Regions from separate parts of the Sulfuriflexus mobilis genome, predicted to be linked through region 2. Evidence: predicted binding sites of a transcription regulator. Region 2 holds the regulator's gene; the other holds the start of a gene.
The links. The regulator sigma-54, encoded in region 2, starts transcription at its own class of promoters, with help from an activator protein. The targets are predictions, from matches to a motif close to TGGCANGNTNCNTGCTT.
Positions count from the first base shown of each region.

Region 1: the regulator sigma-54 is predicted to act here: its motif matches at 1,406-1,422, upstream of glnA (glutamate--ammonia ligase).

Region 1 covers NZ_AP018725.1:12,248-15,971, forward strand. The annotation lists gene EL386_RS00055 (sulfurtransferase TusA family protein) at 1-130, shown strand, start outside; gene EL386_RS00060 (cation diffusion facilitator family transporter) at 131-1,294, shown strand; gene glnA (glutamate--ammonia ligase) at 1,527-2,936, shown strand; gene EL386_RS00070 (DUF4124 domain-containing protein) at 3,074-3,667, shown strand.
Region 2 covers NZ_AP018725.1:641,634-645,357, forward strand. The annotation lists gene hprK (HPr(Ser) kinase/phosphatase) at 1-786, opposite strand, end outside; gene ptsN (PTS IIA-like nitrogen regulatory protein PtsN) at 788-1,252, opposite strand; gene hpf (ribosome hibernation-promoting factor, HPF/YfiA family) at 1,288-1,626, opposite strand; gene EL386_RS03315 (RNA polymerase factor sigma-54) at 1,661-3,139, opposite strand; gene lptB (LPS export ABC transporter ATP-binding protein) at 3,229-3,724, opposite strand, start outside.

The DNA.
Region 1 (3,724 bases), 630 kb from region 2:
ATTTTGCACCGATCCTGGCGCACTCAACGATATCCCGGCCTGGTGCCGTATTAATGGTCATGAAGTGATCGAGACTAAAGAACAAAAAGGCGAAGTCATCATTACCGTGCGTGTCGGAGAACAAGACTAAATGGCTCATTCACATGTTGAAGACATGAACCCGCAGGATGTGCGTTACAGGGAAGTTCGCAAGGTCACGCTGATCGGTAGCGTTGTCGACTTGCTGCTGGGCGTGGCCAAGATCGTCGTTGGCTCTATTGCACATTCGCAGGCCCTGATCGCCGATGGCATCCATTCGCTGTCAGATCTCGCCACCGACTTTATGGTCTTGTTTGCGGCCAAGCATGCCAGCCGCGATGCCGATGACGAACACCCCTATGGGCATGGCCGTATAGAAACCGTAATGACCGTGGTGCTGGGTGTGGCACTCATACTCGTATCAATCGGCATCGGTTGGGATGCCGTGCGGCGCCTGTTTGCACCCGATACCTTATTACAGCCGGGCTGGTTGGCATTACTGGTTGCAGCTATCTCGGTCGTTGCCAAAGAGGCGATTTATCATTACACCATGCATGTCGCGCGCAAGCTGCGCTCGCGTCTGTTGCGCGCCAATGCCTGGCACAGTCGCTCCGATGCAATCTCTTCGATTATTGTGTTTGTGGGTGTGCTGGGTGCGATGTCCGGCCTGGATTATCTTGATGCGATTGCCGCCATCGGTGTGGCCTTCATGATTACCAAGATCGGCTGGGATCTGGCCTGGCACAGTATCCGTGAATTAATCGATACGGCACTGGATGAAGAGCGTGTCGAGAAGATCCGTGAGTCCATCAAGGGCGTGGGGGGTGTCGAGGCCCTGCACATGCTGCGCACCCGGCGCATGGGACCCGATGCGCTGGTTGATGTCCACATCCAGGTAATGCCGAAACTCAGTGTCTCAGAAGGGCACCAGATCAGCGAAATGGTTCGTCAGCAGGTGATCGAGGATATCGAGGAGGTCACGGATGTCATGGTGCATATCGACCCGGAAGACGATGAACTTGCTACGCCCTGTTGCCATTTACCCGATAGAGGGCAGATAATGGCCCGCCTGCAACAGTACTGGGCCGGCATCCCTGAGGCGCAACAGCTGACGGTTGCTGACCTGCATTACCTGAATGGCAAGATCCACCTGGAGGTAGAGCTACCCCTGGCGGTGTTAAGTGAGATCGCTGCGGCTGGGCCATTGGTTCAGCGCCTGCAAGACGCAGCGGGCAACGATAAAGATATTGCAGAGGTGAGGGTCGCCTTTGTATAAAGCGCACTAGTATGGTGCGCTTTGTGGGGTATCGCACCAGTACGGTGCATATGTACGGGTTTTTATTAGTATTTTTATAGTAAATTTTAATGAATTCAGTGGGTTATCTTGTGGCATGGTTCATGCACTAAGGTGATACCAAGTTTAATAGCGTCGCCCGGCAAAGCTAAGGCCTAACCCTAAGGCGACAAACACTCGTTCAGGACAATCGGTTGATTTCGGAGGAGACAAAATGTCCGTAGCAAAAGTTAACAAGATGATGAAAGACAACGATGTCGCATTCGTTGACATGCGTTTCACAGATACACGCGGTAAGGAGCAGCACGTTAGTTTACCGGCTTCACAAATTGATGCGGGCTTTTTCAAAGAAGGCAAGATGTTTGATGGTTCATCGATTTCCGGCTGGAAGGGCATTAACGAGTCAGACATGATCCTGATGCCGGACGTGACCACCGCATTTATGGACCCGTTCATGGATGAGCCAACCATGATCATCCGTTGTGACATCCTCGAACCCGCCACCATGCAGGGTTATGAGCGTGATCCACGCTCCATCGCCAAGCGTGCCGAGGCCTATCTGGCATCAACCAAGATCGGCGATAACGCCTTCTTTGGTCCTGAAAACGAATTCTTTGTGTTTGATGACGTTCGCTGGGGCGCCGACATGAGCGGTTCCTTCTGCAAGATCGATTCTGAAGAAGCCGAGTGGAACTCCGAGCGTGTCTACGAAGACGGTAACATCGGTCATCGTCCTGGCATGAAGGGGGGTTACTTCCCGGTTCCGCCCGTCGATTCCCTGCAGGACATGCGTTCTGCCATGTGTCTGGCCCTGGAAGATGTCGGCCAAACCGTAGAAGTGCATCACCACGAAGTGGCAACAGCCGGCCAGTGTGAAATTGGTGTTGGCTTTAATTCGCTGGTGGCCAAGGCCGACGAAGTCCAGGTTCTCAAGTATGTCATCCAGAACGTCGCCCATGCCTATGGCAAGACAGCGACCTTCATGCCGAAGCCACTCGTTGGTGATAACGGCAGTGGTATGCATGTGCATATGTCGATTGCCAAGGCTGGTAAGAACCTGTTCACGGGTAACAAGTACGGTGGCCTGTCTGACATCGCCCTTTACTACATTGGCGGTATCATCAAGCATGCCAAGGCCCTGAACGCCTTTACCAATGCCTCAACCAACTCTTACAAGCGTCTGGTTCCGGGCTTTGAAGCCCCGGTTATGCTGGCTTATTCTGCCCGCAACCGTTCTGCTTCGATTCGTATCCCATTCGTGTCTAACCCGAAGGGCCGCCGTATTGAAGTGCGTTTCCCGGATTCAACGGCCAACCCCTACCTGGCCTTCTCTGCCATGCTCATGGCCGGCCTTGATGGTATTCAGAATAAGATCCACCCGGGCGATGCCATGGACAAGGACCTGTATGACCTGCCGCCGGAAGAAGAGGCCCAGATCCCACAGGTTTGTCACTCATTTGATCAGGCACTGGATGCCCTGGATCAGGATCGTGACTTCCTCAAGGCAGGCGGTGTATTCACCGATGACGTGATCGATAGCTACATCAAGCTGAAGATGGAAGAAGTCACCCGTATGCGTATGACCACGCACCCGGTTGAGTTCGATATGTATTACAGCCTGTAAAGTCGGTTATCAGCCATACTGAAAACGCCTCCCACTCGGGAGGCGTTTTTTTTATGTGAAAACGTGACCGCGTAGCCAGATAAAATATTGAGTACTGTCACAGACTTGGCTATGCTCAGGGCAGGAGAGAGACCCTTATGCGCAAAATCATCGTATTCTGTTTGCTGGCCGTGTTTGCACAACCGGTACTGGCGAAGCTGTATAAGTGCAAGGATGCCGAGGGTAATACCGTCTATACCGATGAACCCTGTGCTGATGGCAAGGAACTCAAACTGCCGCCGCTGCATACCTATACGCCGGTGATCATCCCGCCTGCATTCCCGACGACTAATGAGGCTGATAAAAAGGCTGTGACCTACGAGTCGTTAAAGATCCTCGAGCCGGCTAATGACAAACCCGTCTACAATAATACAGGGACAGTGACCGTCAGTTATCAGCTCAAACCCTCACTTGATACCAGTCAGGGCCACCAGTTTTCGATTGCCCTGGATGGCAAGCAGTTAAAAACCAAGGGTGTCACCAACCAGATCCAGCTCCAGAACCTGGATCGTGGCAGCCACAGTGTGCAGATATTTGTCGTCGATAAGGATAACGGCATCCTCCTCTCATCGCCGACCGTGACCTTCCATTTGCGCCAGGAAAGCCTTCTCAACACACCTCTGCCGGGCAGCCCGCAAAAGGCCCCCCAGGCACCAAGTGTCCCCGCCGCGCCGCGCGCCACGGGTCTATAAATCCTCACACACAGCCCCTATATGCACTATAATGGTGCAATACCTGCCCGTTATCGG
Region 2 (3,724 bases):
TTTCTGGTGACTGCCGCAGAGACGGTCGATATGCAGCAGCTGGTCTTCGTCCATCTTTTCCAGATGGACGATCACACGTAGGTATTTACTGTCTTTGATGGCACTATCACCAAACATGGCACGGATATTCAGTACGCCCAGGCCGCGCACCTCAAGGAAGTTCTTGATGGGTGGTGGACAACTGCCACTCAGGGTATCGGGGCCAATACGGGAAAACTCGGGGGCGTCATCGGCAATCAGGCGGTGGCCACGACTAATCAGCTCCAGCGCCAGTTCGCTCTTACCAACACTGCTCTCGCCACTCAGCAGGACACCGATGCCGATGACCTCCATGAACACACCATGAATGGTGGCGCGCTCGGCGAGACTGTGTGACAAGTAGTATTGCAGATTATTAACGAGAAACTGACTGTTCTGGGTAGAGCTATAGAGTGGCAGGCCGGTATTCTCGGAACGGGCAATAAAGTCATCGGGGACGTCAATGCCATTGGCAATGATGATGCAAAGCGGGTTGCCCTCGTAGAGGCGGTTGAGTGACTCATGCCTGCCCTGTTGCGACAGGCGCATAAAGTATTCTATTTCACGGTAACCGATGATTTGAATACGGTGTGGGTGAATAAAGTTCAGGTGCCCGACGTAGGAGACATCCCGGTCATCTTCGTCCGTGATTTGCGGCCCATCGAAATGAATATGACGATCTTCGCCATTACTCCCGGCAACATGCACAAGTGCCAGTTTATTGCGATGGGTATCGAACAGGGATTTGACAGAGATGTTTTCAGTCATGTCAGTCTGTGGCGGCCTGCCAGTGTGTTAGAAGTGTGTAGATTTCTTCATTGCTGGTGGCGTGCCGCAATTTTTCACAGTAAGCCGTATCGCTGAACATTTGTGCCAGTTGCGAGAGGATCTTCAGGTGTTCATCGGTAGAGGCCTCTGGCACCAGCAAGCCGAAGACCAGGTCTACCGGCTGGCCATCTATGGCATCAAAGTCGATGCCCTCGCGGAGCTGCATGAATGCACCGATGGTCTTGTCGCCGCTCTGGATACGCCCGTGCGGAATGGCAACGCCATGGCCAAGGCCAGTACTACCCAGGCGTTCACGTGATAGCAGGCTATCAAAGATCTCGCCCTGGGTAAGACTGGCATCGGCATTCAGCATCAGTGCGCCGACTTCCTCCAGTGCACGTTTTTTACTTGCCGGAGTGGCTGCACAGCTAATGCGCTCCGGTGAAAGTATATCGCTGATATTCATATTATAGATTTACTATTAAGGTTTTTAATAAGGGGTTATTCAGGGATTTCCTGAAACTCCTGGTTTTTCAGGCCACCTTCAGAACGATGATGGTCGGTGGTTTTTTCCTTATGCTTGATAATCTGGCGATCAAGCTTATCGACCAGTGAATCGATCGCAGCGTACATGTCTTCATCGACTGATTCAGCAAACAACTTGTGACCGGTAACGTGCACGGTGGCTTCGGCCTTCTGACGGAGTTTTTCCACAGTCAGAATAACGTGCGTGTTCGTGACGTTATCGAAGTGTCGTTCAAGTCGTTCGAACTTGCTGTTCACATAATCACGCATAGAATCGGTGATGTCGATGTGATGTCCAGTGAGGTCGATTTGCATAGTAGTGCTCCTCTGGGTTGAGGCTGGTGCATGATTACATCAGCCGTTTACGTTCGTTGGAAGGCGGGATCGACATGGCCTCGCGGTATTTTGCGACGGTGCGTCGGGCCACGTTTATGCCCTGTTGTTCCAGGAGTGAAGCGATCTTGTTATCACTCAGGGGTTTCTTCGGTTCTTCAGCCGCGATCAGTTTTTTGATCAGGGCGCGGATAGCGGTGGATGAACACTCGCCGCCGCTGGCGGTACTGACATGGCTGGAGAAAAAGTATTTCAGCTCAAAGATGCCACGCGGGGTATGCATATATTTGCGTGTGGTAACACGGGAGATGGTTGATTCATGCATCTCCACGGCCTCAGCGACATCGTGCAGCACCAGTGGCTTCATGGCCTCTTCACCGTGCTCAAGAAAACCGCGCTGGTGTTCAACAATACAGGTGGCGACCTTGAGCAGGGTCTCGTTGCGGCTTTGCAGGCTTTTTAGTAACCAGCGGGCCTCTTGCAGGTTATCCTTGAGAAAGTTGTTATCCTGGCTGTTGTCGGCACGGCGGATCATGCCAGCGTAGAGGTCATTAATACGTAGCTTGGGTGCAACATCCGGATTCAGTTCCACACGCCACACGCCCTTGTGCTTACGGACATAGACATCGGGTACGATATATTCGGTACGTTGGCTGGAAAGGTGGCTGCCGGGACGCGGGTTCAGTGAACGTATCAGGGTGATGACCTGTTGCATGTCCTCTTCGTTAAGCTTCATACGACGCATCAATTGCGGGTAATCATGCGCGGCCAGCAGCTCGAGGTGTTCACTGACCATCTGCATGGCTTGTTCACGCCATGCTGTCTCCGGGGAAAACTGACGTAGCTGCATGAGCATGCACTCGCCAAGGTCACGTGTGGCGACACCTGGCGGGTCAAAGTTCTGTACTTGTCTTAATACGGCCTCGACCTCGTCAAGTTCGAGTTCGGGCAGTTCGTCCTGCAGGCTTTCGAGAAGTTCCTCAGTACTGCTCTCAAGGTAACCGTCTTCGCCGATCGCGTCGATGATCGAGGTGGCAACCGTCATGTCGGTATCGGAAAACGGGCTCATGCGCATCTGCCACATCAGGTGGTCATGCAGGCCCTCCTCGTCATCACTGTTGATGTCGAAATCACGCTGGCTGAACTCGGAGCTGGCCGGGCCGCTGGATTGGTAACTCGGTTCATAAATGTCATCCCAAGCGGTATCGACCGGCAGGTCATCGGGGATATCGGCCTGTTGCATGGCCTTGTCGGTGTCGGCTGCGGCAATGTCATCCTTGGCAGAGGGTTTTTCCTTGTCCTTGCCGTGTTCTTCCTGGCTGCTGTCAGCGCCTTCCTCACCCTCGGCGATCTCAAGCATGGGGTTGCTGTCGAGGGCCTCCTGGATCTCTGAACTCAGCTCCAGCGAAGACAATTGCAACAGCCGGATGGCTTGTTGCAACTGCGGAGTCATGGTCAGGTTCTGGCCCAGACGAAGCTGGATGGACTGCTTCATGTGCGGTTCGGATCTTTCATTAAAGGCAGACGTGTTACCTAACTAATATTCTAGCGCAACATTCGTGCCAGTACAGGATAAAATTGACATCAGAGGGTGAAATGTTGGCCAAGATAGACCTCACGCACCTGCTTGTCGGCGAGCAGGCTTTCCGGGTCACCCTCGGCGATGATCGCCCCGGCATTCATAATGTAGGCACGCTCACAGATACCGAGGGTTTCCCGAACATTATGGTCGGTTATTAATACGCCGATGCCGAGCTCACGTAAGTGATTGATAATTGAATTGATGTCCACGACTGAGAGCGGGTCGACGCCGGCAAACGGCTCGTCGAGGAGGATAAAATCCGGACGCGTGGCCAGGGCGCGGGCGATCTCAACCCGGCGGCGTTCACCACCGGACAGGCTCATGCCGAGGCTGTCGCGGATGTGCGAGATATGCAGTTCACGCAACAATTCCTCGGTCTCGGTTTCGATTTGCTCCGCCGACAGGCCCGGCATCGATTCGAGGATGGCGCGGATGTTGTCCTCGACACTGAGCTTACGGAATACCGAGGCTTCTTGAGGCAGGTAGCCGATGCCGAGT